3 regions of the Lysinibacillus sp. EB106-09-02-XG168 genome follow, and region 2 is predicted to be linked to each of the others. Evidence: predicted binding sites of a transcription regulator. Region 2 holds the regulator's gene; each other region holds the start of a gene.
The links. Region 2 encodes LexA, which represses DNA repair genes until DNA is damaged. Its sites were predicted from a motif close to CGAACATATGTTCG; they were not measured.
Positions count from the first base shown of each region.

Region 1 (5,157 bases), 920 kb from region 2:
CCAAGATTGTAACCATAATCTGTTGAAGTAGTAACAGCACCAGTTAATGTTGAACGGAATGAATGACCGTCAAGTTTAGCGATTTGAACTGATCCACTTTGTCCAGAAATATCTTTTCTACCTTGTGATAAACCACTTGTTAAGTCCATTGTAGATATTGCTCCAGAAAAAGATTTAAATTTATAACCTTTGTTCATAACCACTTCATAACTTATTAAATTGCTTTTATTAACACCAAAATTCACTTTAGCAATTTCTTTCTTTTTAGCAAGAAGTGGAGCAACGCTTGTTAAAGCATCTTCAGAAGTTTCGATTTCTGTAGACTGTGGTTCCTCTTCATACTCTAAGAATCAGCATCTTCGTAGACTGGGATACTGACTGTTGTTTGAAACTCCTCAGAGTATTCCTCGGCATGTGCATTATTTATTGCCGTAAATCCAATAAATAACAATAAAGTTAGAACGAGTGAAAATAATTTCTTCATTTTTTACCTCCGTGAAATATGTATTTATTACAATATTTAGTATATAATATTGTAATAATAAAACAAGTTTTTGTGTAAAAAATATAAAGAGGTGTAATATAATGGATGAAATTCAAGATAATATAGAAGTATCTTTACTATCCACTCCATCAAATCAATCTGATTACCTTAGAGAACAATTTCAAAAGTTAATTAAAAAATTTAATTTAAAGTTCCAACAACTTTCGAAAATGTTTGGTATGACCATAAATGAGGTAGAAGATTTAATGAATGGTTCAAATAACATTACAAACCAAAAGTTTGAAGATGTAGAGAATAAATTAGCAATGTTGAATTATGGTTTTGAAGGTTTTGATGCAAAAGAAAGGGTAAAAGTAATATTGAATACTTTGTTAACTGAATACGAGTTAACGACTGAAAACTTGTCTAAAATTATTAATGTAGAAGAAAAAGAACTTATAGATTTTAAGGAAGATCAATTACTAGAAAAAACTATGGAAATAAAGATATCTGTGAATATCATTATGCTTAATTTTGTTTTACATAAATAATACTTAAGCCCAGGTACTCAATTAATTTTGAGCCTGGGATTTTTTTAATTTCCTTAATTTTCACTTGCTAAATTACAAACGAATGTTCTTGTTGAGAGGTGTGGAATGATGAAAAAACAACTGATTAAAGCGATGCAGCGCAACCAATTTTTAAATATGATGTACATGGCTAAGGACGGTAATGTGTCAAAAAGACGAATCAAAATCATTAAGATTGTTGGTGATTCGTTTCAGGCGTATTGTTTTACGAGGCAAGCCAAACGTACATTTAGGATTGATAGTATATTGGCAGTTGTTCCAATCGTCCACAAGGAGCAAGAGGTTGTATGTTGAATATTGAACAGCGTTAATTATTTCATAATTTTGTAATTTTGGATATGGCAGTTCAATCATTATAGCGTGATTTCAAAGTGATAGAAAATCTTAAAATGAGTAAGGTCTACTTGCCAATCCTTGAAAAGCTTCTAAAGGACATAACACAAGATTATTACAACTCTAAGAGGCTGTTAGCCAAAGATAAAATTAAGGTAGTAAAATGGGAAAAAATAGATGAATACTTTAGCGATGTACATGTAGCTACATCTGGCAATGATGTAGTTCTACGATATGCTAATATGGCACTAAAAACGCAGGTTGAAAATTTATTAATTAGTCACCAAAATAAAGACCAGGCGCTCGATTGAAAGTGAGTACCTGGTCATTTTTTTGTTTAATATTCTCTTACTTCAAATGAAGCTATTTTATCATGAACAATATATTCCGTTACTTTTTTATAAGGTGAAATTGTTTTTGAAAATTTAAATGTTGATGTGCCTTGAGCACTATCAAACCAATTTAAGTAGTTGTTTAAAACGGTATTTGTAACATCATATTCTTTTGTTATGCCGTTCACCAATGTGATACTTAGAATAGCATTCGATGATTCATTGTTTAATTTTTTAACGATAGCTGTAGCAGTCGCAACTAGTTCTGTGTTTTCGACCTTAGCAGTAATAATTGCTTGACCTTCACGAATAGCGGTTACATTACCATTCGGGTCTACAGTGGCAATTGATTCATCACTTGATGACCATATTACATTTGCGCTATTTGGTGTTACAGTGGCAGTTAATTTTTCTGAACTACCTTCCAAAAGTTCTAATGTATTTCTATCTAATGAAATAGAATCACTAGAGTCTATGTTAGTTAACTCTCCATCTATATCTATAGCATCTAGATCATATCGTACAGTACTGTCAGTCCCAACTTTTGACGTATTATCATCCGCATAAATAAAAACGGAATGTTGCTTATCAGTTAATCCAGATTTTTCATATACTAATGCCTTCTTAGTTTCAACAAAACCAGTTTGATTAAAACGTTCAGTAACTCCATCTATTTCTATAACTATATTAGAAGAGCGGTACACAGAACTTTTAAGTCCTATAAGTCTAAATTTCGTACCAGTAAAGTTGAATTTAATTCCATTTAATTCGTTAATAAATGGATGTTTTAATAAATAAGATGAATATCCCGAGTTATAATATTGATCATTTTGAGTTTTGTGTACATCACCTAGATACTCGATTTTAAGATTTGAATCATCATATCGCTTCCAACCCTTTTCAGGTTTTTTTAAACTATCCCCAACTACAGCACTATTCTCAAGAGTAGTATTTAAATTAGTTACCCCTTCTTCATAATCGACTACTTCAGCTGCAGATGCATTCCCAACACTTATACTAACAAGTACTACTAACAAAAATGCTAGATAAATAAACCCTTTTTTCAATAACTTACTCACTTATGTATCCTCCTTTAAATTATATATAGCAATACTAAAAACTACAAAGATAACTTTAAACAATAAGGGACTAATTTACCATAATAAAAATCGGTTATTTTCAATAAAAAAAGCCACTCATTTGAGTGACTTAAAATAATTATTCTATGATAGTAGCAATAATTGCAGGGAATCCTAAATCATCTTTTCCATTGTATGTCCCATAAATAGTTACTTCAGAATCCATACTAATATCTTTTAGAGAAAGATTGTTTACTGAGTACATGCCTTTACCATCACCTTCAGCTGTTGTAACAGTAAATGTTCCTCCAGTACCTTCGCTAGCAATATTAGTAACTTTCCCACTGATAGTTACCTTTGTGTTTTTTTCAACTTCATCACCATTTGCTTTTACAAAATCTAATTTAATCGCTTCAGCTTTCAATTTTTCATTTAATTCATTTTGTGAAAGACCTTTAGTTTCAGTAACTTTATCTGTTGCATCTTTTTCTTCAGCAGCTGGTGTTTCTTCTTTAGGAGCAGCTTTCTCTTCTTCTCCACATGCAGTTAATAATAGTGTTGATAATGCTCCAACGTAAAATAATTTCTTCATTTAAAAATTCCCCCTCTATATTACCATTTTAGGAAACTTAGATTTAAAAGTACATATAAAAAACAAATAATACATAAAATGGTAATTATTCTTTCGTTTTTTACTTAATTTATTCATAAGAAAATAAGTATAGATTAGATACTTTTAAAACTATAAAGAAAGGATGGATGAATGAACGAACGAAAAAATATTAGATATTTTAGAGAAGGAGGCTATAAAAAGAAATCAAGTCATGAGAAAAGTCAAAATGGATGATGGGACAATCTATTATACATGTGGTGAGTTAAACGTTAAAAGGTTAGCAAAAACTGCTTTAACTTTATTAACATAGACTTAGTGAATGAGGGATGTTAATGAGAAATAAAAATTATCGTGAAACAGAAATCGATAAAGCTGAGTTAACTGACTCTGAAAAGAAATTTATTGAAGCATCGTTAAAATTTGCACCTCCTAATTCAAAAGTAGTTAAAGTTGAAAATGATGGTTACACATACTTTAGAATTGGAGAATTAAATATAGACAAGGCTGCTAGATTATTTTATGAAATGTTAAAAAGACAGGGGAAAATCTAATAAGAACTTTGTATTTATTTGAACATATTAAAAGGTAATATCCGTCTTACCTCGAATAATGTTGTAAGAGGTGATAGCAATGGAGGATAAGGCGTATTGGAAATGTGATTATACTTACGAAGAAAAAAGCGAAGTTAATACTGCTGAATATAAGTCGCCTAACCAATATGATAATTCAACTAAACTAAATATGGTTGCTAAAAGCTTAGCGAGAGAGATTAAAAATGAAACAGGTCGTACCGTTAAAAGTTTCATTCGATTAGTGGAAATGCCAGTGGTGAGTAAAAAGATATATCAGGTTGGCGACATTAAAGCTAGAAATGGGGTAAGTCGTGGTGAAATTATTTACAATGTGGCTACGACAGAAGAAGAAATAAAGGAAGTAGAAGAGAACAGAGAAAATTTACAGAACCTACTTGTTGATATGATGTATCAATATTATAAAAAGAATAAGGATTCTTTATAATATTTAGAGGGGTAACACCCTCTTTTTTTATTTGCAGTTTTTCAATTTCTTGACAGTAGGTAAACTACACATTACAATTTAGTTTGATAGTCAGTTAGGAATATTTACTCTACAGTTTCCGACATCTTTAAAACGGCTAATTTTACAACTGAATAGCGTGGAGTAATAGGTGTAAATTGCGTGCAATTTACTTAAAAGGGAAGTCGGTGCAAATCCGACACTGTCCCGCAACTGTAAATGTGAGCGACTTTTCGTATACCACTGTTTAGCGACGGGAAGGGGAAAAGTAGCGATGATCATGAGTCAGGATACCTGCCTATTATGAGTACACACCATAACCCTACGAGGAATAGGAGGTGGCATGTTGACAAAACAGAATGCTCTGTTCGTCACCGTACGTCAAATGCCCAAAATAAAAGAAGGTAATCGCTTTCAAGGCGATTCTTTTATGCTTGGGTATAATTTGACATTAAGTGATGAATGAAAACGATAGAATGAAGGATTTCCTCTAGTTTTAGGAAATCCTTTTTTTATGTATAAGAAGACTTCCGTTTTGAAAAATATGTACGAAAAGAGGATGCAATGATGACGAATATTCATGTAAGTACAGCACAGGAATCGCAATATGTAGAAATGAAAATTTGTAAGCAGCCACGCACTGAACTTGCCAAGAAAGCTACAACAAGAATGGTTGTAGAATCCCTTGTCG
Region 1 is NZ_JBYTDN010000003.1:2,194,568-2,199,724, forward strand. It holds gene AC3WSO_RS11610 (hypothetical protein) at 1-149, opposite strand, end outside; gene AC3WSO_RS11615 (hypothetical protein) at 344-484, opposite strand; gene AC3WSO_RS11620 (HTH domain-containing protein) at 586-1,035, shown strand; gene AC3WSO_RS11625 (WYL domain-containing protein) at 1,144-1,368, shown strand; gene AC3WSO_RS11630 (YhjD family protein) at 1,446-1,718, shown strand; gene AC3WSO_RS11635 (Ig-like domain-containing protein) at 1,745-2,818, opposite strand; gene AC3WSO_RS11640 (hypothetical protein) at 2,958-3,410, opposite strand; gene AC3WSO_RS11645 (hypothetical protein) at 3,764-3,982, shown strand; gene AC3WSO_RS11650 (hypothetical protein) at 4,062-4,448, shown strand; cobalamin riboswitch at 4,599-4,782, shown strand; gene AC3WSO_RS11655 (hypothetical protein) at 5,031-5,157, shown strand, end outside.
Region 1: a site for LexA is predicted at 1,111-1,124, ahead of AC3WSO_RS11625 (WYL domain-containing protein). Genes of this name have one in related genera too.

Region 2 (5,157 bases):
TCTACTCTTCAGGAGCAAATTGCTTTAATTGAAAAGAATAGCAAATCAAATGGTACAAGTAATTTAACATTGCGTAAAAAAGTACCTCAAACTCGAGCTATTGATGAAGTCATTCGAAATATTGAAGAGATTGAAGTGGTGACGGGAACACGGGTAGAAGCTATGGACTTTAATAATTATGATTCGCTCGTAATGGATTCTACTATTACAGATCCTAACTCGACAAATTCTGAGGAACAGGCTGATACACAGCAATCTGCAACTGAAGCAGATGAACAAGCTGCTGAACAAGCTGCTGCTAAGAATGATGAAACACCTGAAGTGAAAGATAAAATCCCAACTGCTACTTTCAATAAAGATTCCTTACCGAAGGAATTAAAACTAGTAACATTTGATATTGATGTTGACGCAATGGATAATAAAGCAATGGTTGAGTTTATAAAAGAGATTGAAAAAATTGATCGTGTGATGAAAATTGATGCTATCGATTTCACATTAACGGGTGAAGAAGCGAAATTCAAGGAGGACGCTGATACAACCTTAAAAGCAACCATACAAGTAACGACGTTCTATTATGAAGGACAACAATAATCTAGATGGCGCGCATACTTATATGTATGGGCGTCTATTAGTATAGGAGGACATAAAATGGAGATTACTTATACAATTACAGTTTTAATATTTGGGCTCGTTCTTGGCTCATTTTTTAATGTAGTTGGCTTACGTGTGCCTTTGAAGGAGTCCATTGTGCGTCCGCCTTCGCATTGCACTTCTTGTAAGAGACAGTTGAGGGCGCTTGATTTGGTGCCTGTATTGTCTTATGTATTTTTAGGTGGAAAATGCAGTAGCTGTGGGCAAAAAATTTCTTGGATTTATCCACTAATGGAACTTATAACGGGCCTTTTATTTGCTGTTGCTTATTGGAAATTAGGCTTTAGTGCAGAATTTTTTGTAGCGCTATTATTAATTTCATTATTAGTCATTATTGTGGTGTCGGATTTTGCGTATATGCTTATTCCCGATAAGGTGCTATTATTCTTTTTACCACTACTAGTTTTTGGACGCGTGATATCTCCTTTGTCTCCGTGGTGGGACAGTATAGTTGGGGCTGTCGTAGGTTTTGGCATATTATATTGTATAGCTGTTCTATCAAGAGGTGGAATGGGTGGTGGCGATATTAAATTATTCTTTTTACTTGGTCTTGTACTCGGGACAATGCATGCACTTCTGACGCTATTTTTAGCTGCTGTCATTGGCATGATTGTTGGAATAGTAGTGTTAAAAGTACGCGGACAGGGAAGGAAAACGCCTATACCATTCGGACCTTCTATTGCCTTAGCTGCTATTATTATCTATTTCTATGGGGATGCGTTGATGAATTGGTATCTTGGATTTTGGTAATTAATCAGTGGGGGAGTCTTTCGATGATTAATAGTCTTCAAGCTTTTATAGGTAGTAAATGCTAGATAAAGATCATGGAGGGGATAAGATGAAACCAATTATCGGAATAACAGCCTTTGCGGAGGATGATTTGTCCTCAAGAGTAAATGCTGCTTATAGCAAAAGTATAATTGAAGCTGGGGGTGTACCTCTTATAATTCCGCTTGGAGTTGAAGAGGACATAGCACAAATTTTATCGTTGACGGACGGATTATTACTTTCGGGCGGACATGATGTACATCCATTTCTTTTTAGTGCAGAACCTACACCAAAGTTAGGAAAGATTCACCCGGAAAGGGATTCAATAGAACTTTCCTTGATTGAAGCGGCCTCTATTCGGCAAATGCCGATTTTCGGAATTTGTCGAGGGATTCAAATGCTGAATGTTGCGTTTGGAGGCACACTCTATCAGGATATTGATAGTGAATATCATAGTAAAAAATTAATAAAGCATACGCAACAAGCGGCACGTGGCGTTGTTACACATCATGTTCATCTAACACCGGATACATTATTAACAGCGATTATCGAGGAAGAAAAAATTGCGGTGAATTCATTTCATCATCAGGCAATAAACGTAGCAGCAGAAAAATTGAAAGTGGCAGCCAAATCAAGTGATGGTATCGTTGAAGCCGTAGTACACGAAGATTTACCATTTTGTCTAGCAGTACAATGGCATCCTGAAGAGCTAGCTATTGCTGGAGATGAAGCATCAAAAAAATTATTCACTGCATTTGTAAAGGCGAGTTTGAAATTCAAGGTAGAGGCATAAAACTGGATAAGCATTACATGGCTTAAGACGGAAATTAAACTAAAGACATTGCTAGAGGGAAGAATCCATATAAGTGGGTTCTTTTTTAGTGTATAAAATGGTACTCAAAAAATAAGAAAAAGAGGTATATGCCCATTTGCGAACATAAAATCCTCTTTTTGTACGTTGCTATTGAGATACTTTTAATGAACACGACGATAAAGACCTACAACATGCCCCAAAATAGAAACTTGGTCTACGATAATGGGCTCCATTGTTGCGTTCTCAGGCTGTAAACGGAAATGACTTTTTTCCTTAAAGAAACGCTTTACAGTTGCTTCATTCTCTTCAGTCATTGCTACGACAATATCACCATTATCAGCTGTTGATTTTTGTTTAACAATAACTAAATCTCCGTCTAAAATGCCAGCTTCAATCATTGATTCGCCCATAATTTCTAGCATAAATAACTGATCTTCACTTGTACCATAAATATCCAGTAGCGGGAAATATTCATCGATATTTTCAACAGCAGTTATCGGAGAACCCGCAGTAACTTTCCCCACAAGTGGTACATGTATAACATGTTGCTTTTGAATAGAATCCTCTGGCTCTAGAATTTCAATGGCACGTGGTTTAGTTGGATCGCGTCGAATTAAGCCTTTTTGCTCCAAACGAGCTAAATGTCCATGAACCGTAGAGCTTGAAGCAAGTCCAACTGCTTCACCAATCTCACGTACAGATGGCGGATACCCCTTTGCGCGTACCTCTTCTTTAATGAAATCTAATATGGCCTCTTGTCTTTTCGAAACTTTTTTCATGATTGCTCACCTCTTTTTTCTAATCATTCTACTTATTATGTAGTATAGCAGAATGCGAACACTTAAGCAAACATAGGTTCGAAAAGTGTTTGACAAAAACGTTTGTTCGCATTAATATAAGAACATATATTCCGAACAAACATTCTCGAAAAGGGGTTATACACATGAACTGGTTTGAAAAAAATCCACATATTACAATTTTATTAGGAGCTTGTCTACTATTTACAGCATATCTTTTTATAACAGATCCAGGCGATGTTACATACGCAGAAATTGAAATCGAGCATGGTGATAGCTTATGGTCGTTAGCCGAACAATACCGTGGTAAAATGAAGTCGGATGATTGGATTAAGCTTGTTAAGGCAGAAAATGAATTATCGAACGTACGAATTATTGCAGGTAATTCTCTAGTGATTCCAGTAGTGGGTGACGACCAACCCCATCCTATAAATTCAATTGAAATTGCGAGAAATGTAAAATGATAACAAAACAACAATCGGCTGTTGTCTATTGCCGTGTGAGTACAGAAAAAGAGACACAAAGCTCCTCGTTAGAGCGACAGGAGGAGGAGTTAGTACGCTATGCAAAAGAACAGGGCTACGAAGTGAAACTTGTTTTTAAGGATAAGCATAGCGGCTATGATGTGGAACGAGAAGGTTTACTAGAAATGCTCGATTTCATAAAAGAAAAAGAAGTAACAGCATTATTTGTGCAGGATGAAACACGTTTAGGACGTGGAAATGCTCGAATGGCCGTTTTGCATTTATTGCAGAAAACTGAAACTAATGTCTTCTCTATGCGAGACGCGGGACCTGTACAATTAAATGAAATGGATACGATGCTCCTAGAAATTTTAGCAATTGTAGAGGAGTACCAGCGTAGAATCCATAATGCTAAAATACGTCGTGGCATGCGTCGTGCAGTTGAAAATGGCTACCGCCCTGAAAATAATTTATCTAATCGAGGAAATCCAAACGGCCAAGAACGTAAAGATGTCCCTATAGAAGAAATCGTCAAACTCCGCAATCGAGGTTTCACATTTGAGGAAATAGCTATGACTCTTAGGGGGCTAGGCTTTGATGTAAGCAAAGCCACTGTCCATAGGAGATATCGGGAACATTTAGAGGGAAACGAAATAAAGTAACGTTTTAATCAGTGGGAGTTTTCCTACTGATTTTTTTCTTTTTAAAGGCTCTAGATGAAGGTGAAGGAACGAGTAGTGATGATAGAACAGCGAAGATGGCGGATAGAAAAGCGAAAAAGGTGGATAGAAACGCCAAAGTGACGGATAGAACAGCGAAAAAGGTGGATAGAAACGCCAAAGTGATGGATAGAACAGCGAAAAAGGTGGATAGAAACGCGAAAGTGATGGATAGAAAAGGGAAAAGGGTGGATAGAAAAGCGAAAGTGACGGATAGAAAAGGGAAAAGGGTGGATAGAAAAGCGAAAATGACGGATAGAAAAGCGAAAAAGGTGGATAGAAACGCCAAAATGACGGATAGAACAGCGAAAGAATGGCCAACTGATGGGACATTTCGGAAATAAAATAAGAGAAGTAGCCATTTCTACCTCTCTTGCTCAATATTCTCTAGAAACTTGCCATCTTTTATTGTAGTAATCTTTCATATCATTTAGAGCTATTTCGTTATTCTCTGTACCAATCTTCATCAAAAGAGAGATGTAGGGCTTTGCCCACAGTAATCCCAAATTGTATAAAACCTCTACCTCTTGCAGTTATGATGTTGCCATCTTGTACAACTAGGTCTTCTGAGAAATGATTAAGATCGAAGAAGTCTAATTTTCTTATACCTTCTAGCGGCAATCCAACAGTATACTTTTTGTTTTTTAATACTTCAGCTTTCGCTAACAGTGATGGAGAGCTAGAGATACTTGCAATGATTGCACCTTTGGCATTCACATTACTAATAAGATCAATTAATTCTTGCTCGTTTATTAGGGTAGCTATATCCATACACCCAGGTAGCAACAAGCTATCGATTTCGTCAAGATTAACTTCACTTATTTGTGTATCGGCAATACAAGATAACCCAGATTCCCCTTTAATTTTTTCGTTGTTTAACCCAACAGTAATAATGGGTTTATCTCCTTGCATTAATATAGATAATGCTACACTCAATTCATATT
Region 2 is NZ_JBYTDN010000003.1:1,271,514-1,276,670, forward strand. It holds gene AC3WSO_RS06870 (potassium transporter) at 1-591, shown strand, start outside; gene AC3WSO_RS06875 (prepilin peptidase) at 649-1,401, shown strand; gene AC3WSO_RS06880 (gamma-glutamyl-gamma-aminobutyrate hydrolase family protein) at 1,490-2,212, shown strand; gene lexA (transcriptional repressor LexA) at 2,395-3,012, opposite strand; gene yneA (cell division suppressor protein YneA) at 3,177-3,494, shown strand; gene AC3WSO_RS06895 (YneB family resolvase-like protein) at 3,491-4,156, shown strand; gene AC3WSO_RS06900 (hypothetical protein) at 4,168-4,557, shown strand; gene AC3WSO_RS06905 (DJ-1/PfpI family protein) at 4,658-5,157, opposite strand, start outside.

Region 3 (5,157 bases), 550 kb from region 2:
GTCCATGTGGAAGTGGCAAGAAATTTAAAAACTGCCATGGTGCAGGTCAATAACAATATGATGACGAAAAAGATCATTTTAACGATAAGTTAAAATGGTCTTTTTTCTATGTTTAGGATATCTTCACGATTTAATGTAGCTAAAAATCGGAAAATTCAGAATAAGGTACATGATACTACAACAATAGGTAAATAGTTCAATGAAAAGGGTAATGTTTATAACTTTTTTCTGATTTATTATAAATGTAAAGTTATAGTCCGAAAGCTCTGAAAAAAGTTGTAGTGGAGGTGATTGATATGTGGAGATAAAAAATCCTCGAGAACAGCAGTCTGCGGAAGAGTTTCTCGAGGAAATACATGGGAGTATCCAATATATTTCTAAAAAAATAAAGGAGGGTTAATAATGCAGTATGATGACATTATGAGTAGCGAAACGATGCTGTATAAGCCGGAGTATGATGCCTTTGGAAACTTGTGCACGCGCGTAATTGAAAGGGATAACGAACATATTTCTAAATTAGCGCCGACAAAATTAATGGATTATAATCTACGATATTTTGGGTCAAGTTTAAGAGGGGCTCTCGATGGATCGAGAATGATACTAGGAAAGCTGAATAAAAATCCAATAGTTGTTCATGAACGAAGTAATATTGTATGGTTCCCAAGTAAGTCTTATATACGACCTGAATGTCAATGGTTTGCTGTTCATCATATCCTGGACTATCAAGCTATGGATAAAAAGAATACAAAAGTAATTTTTATGAACGGTTATGAAATTACTGTCGATCTAAGTTTCAGATCATTTGAATACAGAATTCAAAGAGCGTATTTACTAAAATATAAACTGGAAAAGCGAACGAAGCTACTAGTTCAATATGATCAAGGTAGAGTATTCCCTCGAATGACGAACAACGTTATCTTTGATGATGATAAAGATAGAAACAAAACTGTGTTGTAAAAAAGTATGTTTTCTTTCGTAAAAACGTTATAATGAAGAGATACGGGGCTTGAAAGAAATAGGAGAAGTATGTTTAAAATCATTTCTTAACCTAATTTTTAAGCTTTTAAAACCAGCCCCATCAAAAACGTTCGGAGGATTTAACAATGATTGAATTAGCAGATGTACGTAACGCGTTAGACACTTCAGCCAAAAAATTGGCGGACTTTAGGGGGTCTCTTTGACTTAGAAAACAAAGAGGCACGCATGCAGGAATTAGATGAAATGATGCTTGAGCCAGGCTTCTGGGATGACCAGCAAGGTGCACAGGTAATCATTAATGAGAGCAATGGCTTAAAGGCAATTGTTAATGAATATAAAGATTTAGTGGAAACACACGAGAACTTAGATATGACGCTAGAGCTATTGCAAGAAGAGCCTGATGAAGAATTGCAGGAGGAGCTAGGCAATGAATTAGTAGAATTCCAGCAAAAAATGGGCGATTTTGAGCTGCAATTACTATTAAGTGGTCCTTATGATCAAAACAATGCGATTTTAGAGTTGCACCCTGGAGCAGGTGGTACGGAATCTCAGGATTGGGGCTCAATGCTACTTCGTATGTACACACGCTGGGCAGAAAAACGTGGCTTTAAAGTGGAAACAGTTGATTATCTTCCTGGTGATGAAGCAGGTATTAAATCTGTAACATTGTCTATTAAGGGTCATAATGCTTACGGCTATTTACAAGCAGAAAAAGGTGTTCATCGTTTAGTACGTATTTCACCGTTTGACTCTTCGGGTCGTCGTCATACATCATTCGTTTCTTGTGATGTTATGCCTGAATTCGATGAGAATATTGAAATTGAAATCCGCACAGAGGATTTAAAAATTGATACGTATCGTGCAACAGGAGCAGGTGGTCAGCATATTAATACGACAGATTCAGCTGTTCGTATTACGCACACTCCTACTGGTACTGTCGTACAATGTCAGGCAGAACGTTCACAAATTAAAAACCGTGAAAAAGCTATGACGATGTTAAAAGGGAAGCTCTATCAATTAGAGATTGAAAAGCAGCAGGCACAGCTAGATGAAATCCGTGGTGAACAGAAGGAAATCGGCTGGGGTTCACAAATTCGTTCATACGTATTCCATCCTTACTCAATGGTGAAGGATCATCGTACAAATGAAGAAACAGGTAATGTAGGTGCGGTGATGGATGGCGATTTAGATCCATTCATTAATGCATACTTACGTTCAAAAATCGGGTAATGAAGACCCCTCAGAGGCACAGAAAAATTGTGCTTTTGAGGGGTTTTTATTTTCACTACAATTACACCAAAGCGAAATTCATTACTTTAAAAAGGTGGGTGATTCGGGGTGTCCTGACTAATCTGCTTGCGCTCATTCATGTAATGTTTATATAACATCGATGCATTGACAAATTGCTTGCTCATTGAAGCATATTGAATGGGTAATTCAATTTGTTTATCGTTTTTAAGTGTAACGATACAGCCCGTTTTACTCGGTACAATATTCGAAATGGCGTGAAGTCCAATCCAGATGTTGTGGACAGAGTTTGGCGAATAGATTGGTAGAAAAATACACGGATAACCATAATCATAAGCAACAACGATTGGAAGCTTATGTTGATTGCCGAAGAAGCGTTTAGCGGAATGCTTCGCTGCTTCATAGGTTGTTCCTAGTGAAATACAAGATTTTCGTAATATATGCATTGGCCTCCGTGTAACAATAAGTTCATTATGCTTATCAATTACCCGAGTGAAAATTTTAAAGTCGTACTGGACTGGCTGAAGTAAATAGGTGTTAAAAGAAAGTAAATATCCATTGACGTAGTTTGCTGACATCTATGTAAGCCTCCTTTTTCTATTTCTTCTTGAAGTGTAAAACACAAAAATAAATTCAGAAAATATAGATAAACGAAGGAGGTTCGTGCAATTTCAAGAAATTGCTTAGAATAATTGCTTAAAATAGCACGAGGATAATAGTAAATCGAAGTGATTTTCAGTTCGTAAGCATTGCATTTCAATTTCAATTTTCTTATAATTTAGAAAAGGATCGAGGTGAGATCGTTGGATAAATATTATTCGTATACAGATTTTCTAAAAGCCGTTGGTCAGACAAAGAAAGTTGATGAGGCAGAGAAATTATTAAACGAGATTTATTTAGATTTATTTTTAAATCATATCCAGCGTAAGCATCGTGAAGAGCAGCTCATGGTTCTGATAGATAGAGCACTCGATGACAAAGATGAGAACGCATTTCATCTATACGCAAACGAACTAGTAGCTTTACACCAAGATACAACTGAATAATATGACGAGCCCGCTCTCTGTTATTGGAGGGTGGGATTTTTTTGATTTTATTTGCAAGATTGATGACCAAGCGGATCAGTTCCCTTAGTAACCGAATTAGATCTCTCTAGACTCCACTCGCATAACCCTTTAATAGACATGAACCTCACGAGTACTTCATCACCAAACAATGAAATTCCTGCTAAGGTCATGTATTTACATCGCCCCATCTCGATTAGCTAACAATTGGAAAGGGTAATCTATTGATAGAGATGTTCCGATAAATATTATAGTACATACGTTCTGTTAAATTCATCGCTAATAGAGCAAACGAAAAAATATTTACAAACATTCGTTCGTTAAATGTTCGAAATTTTAATAACGCTATGCTAAAATATATGTACAAATTGGAAGGAAAGGACGGGGACATGTGTGCAAACATTTGATTTACAAGCGCCATATACGCCTAGTGGAGATCAGCCACAGGCAATTGCGGAATTAGTGGAGGGTGTACGTGCAGGTAAACGTCATCAAACGTTGCTTGGGGCAACAGGAACGGGAAAAACGTTTACGATCTCTAATGTCATTAAAGAGGTAAAAAAACCGACACTTATTATGGCACACAATAAAACACTAGCGGGTCAATTATATAGTGAGTTTAAAGAGTTCTTCCCTGATAATGCAGTTGAATACTTTGTCAGCTACTATGATTACTTTCAACCAGAGGCCTATGTACCGCAGACGGATACTTATATCGAGAAAGATTCAAGCATTAATGATGAAATTGATAAGTTGCGTCACTCTGCGACATCTGCATTATTCGAGCGCGATGATGTCATTATTATTGCATCTGTGTCCTGTATTTATGGTCTAGGTTCTCCAGAAGAATATCGTGAACTGGTCGTATCAGTGCGTACGGGAATGGAAATTGAACGTAATCAGTTGCTTCGAAAATTGGTCGATGTCCAGTATGAGCGTAATGATGTTAGTTTTACACGTGGGACGTTTCGAGTACGTGGTGATGTAGTGGAAATTTTCCCAGCATCACGTGATGAACATTGTATCCGCGTGGAATTTTTCGGGGATGAGATTGATCGAATTCGCGAGGTGGATGCCTTAACTGGAGAAATACTAGCAGAGCGTGATCATGTTGCTATTTTCCCAGCGTCCCACTTCGTTACACGAGAAGAAAAAATGCTAAAAGCTATTGATAATATTGAAAAAGAGTTGGAGGAGCGTTTAGCTCTTTTGCGTGCAGAGGATAAATTATTAGAGGCGCAGCGTTTAGAGCAACGCACTCGTTACGATTTAGAAATGATGCGTGAAATGGGCTTTTGCTCGGGTATTGAAAACTACTCACGTCATTTAACATTGCGTGAAGCGGGGGCAACACCATATACACTACTTGACTATTTCCCTGATGATTTTTTACTTGTTGTCGATGAAAGTCACGTTACTTTGCCACAAGTTCGGGGGATGTATAACGGTGACCAAGCACGTAAAGGTGTGCTAGTTGAGCATGGCTTCCGTTTACCATCAGCACTAGATAACCGCCCTTTACGTTTTGAAGAATATGAGAAACATATACATCAAGCTATTTATGTATCGGCAACACCTGGCCCATATGAGCTTGAGCATACGCCGGAAATGGTACAGCAAATTATTCGTCCAACTGGGCTGCTTGATCCACAAATTGACGTACGTCCTATTGAAGGACAAATTGATGATTTAATCGATGAGATTCAAGGTCGTATTGTTCGTGATGAACGAGTGCTCGTTACAACGTTGACGAAAAAAATGTCAGAGGATTTATCAGCTTATTTGAAAGAAATGGGCTTAAAGGTGGAGTACTTACATTCAGAGATTAAGACGCTAGAGCGAATTGAAATTATTCGCGAGCTGCGAA
Region 3 is NZ_JBYTDN010000003.1:720,540-725,696, forward strand. It holds gene secA (preprotein translocase subunit SecA) at 1-53, shown strand, start outside; gene AC3WSO_RS04385 (competence protein ComK) at 403-957, shown strand; one part of gene prfB (peptide chain release factor 2) at 1,104-1,178, shown strand; one part of gene prfB (peptide chain release factor 2) at 1,180-2,208, shown strand; gene AC3WSO_RS04395 (competence protein ComK) at 2,295-2,804, opposite strand; gene AC3WSO_RS04400 (IDEAL domain-containing protein) at 3,030-3,272, shown strand; gene uvrB (excinuclease ABC subunit UvrB) at 3,684-5,157, shown strand, end outside.
Region 3: a site for LexA is predicted at 3,597-3,610, ahead of uvrB (excinuclease ABC subunit UvrB). Genes of this name have one in related genera too.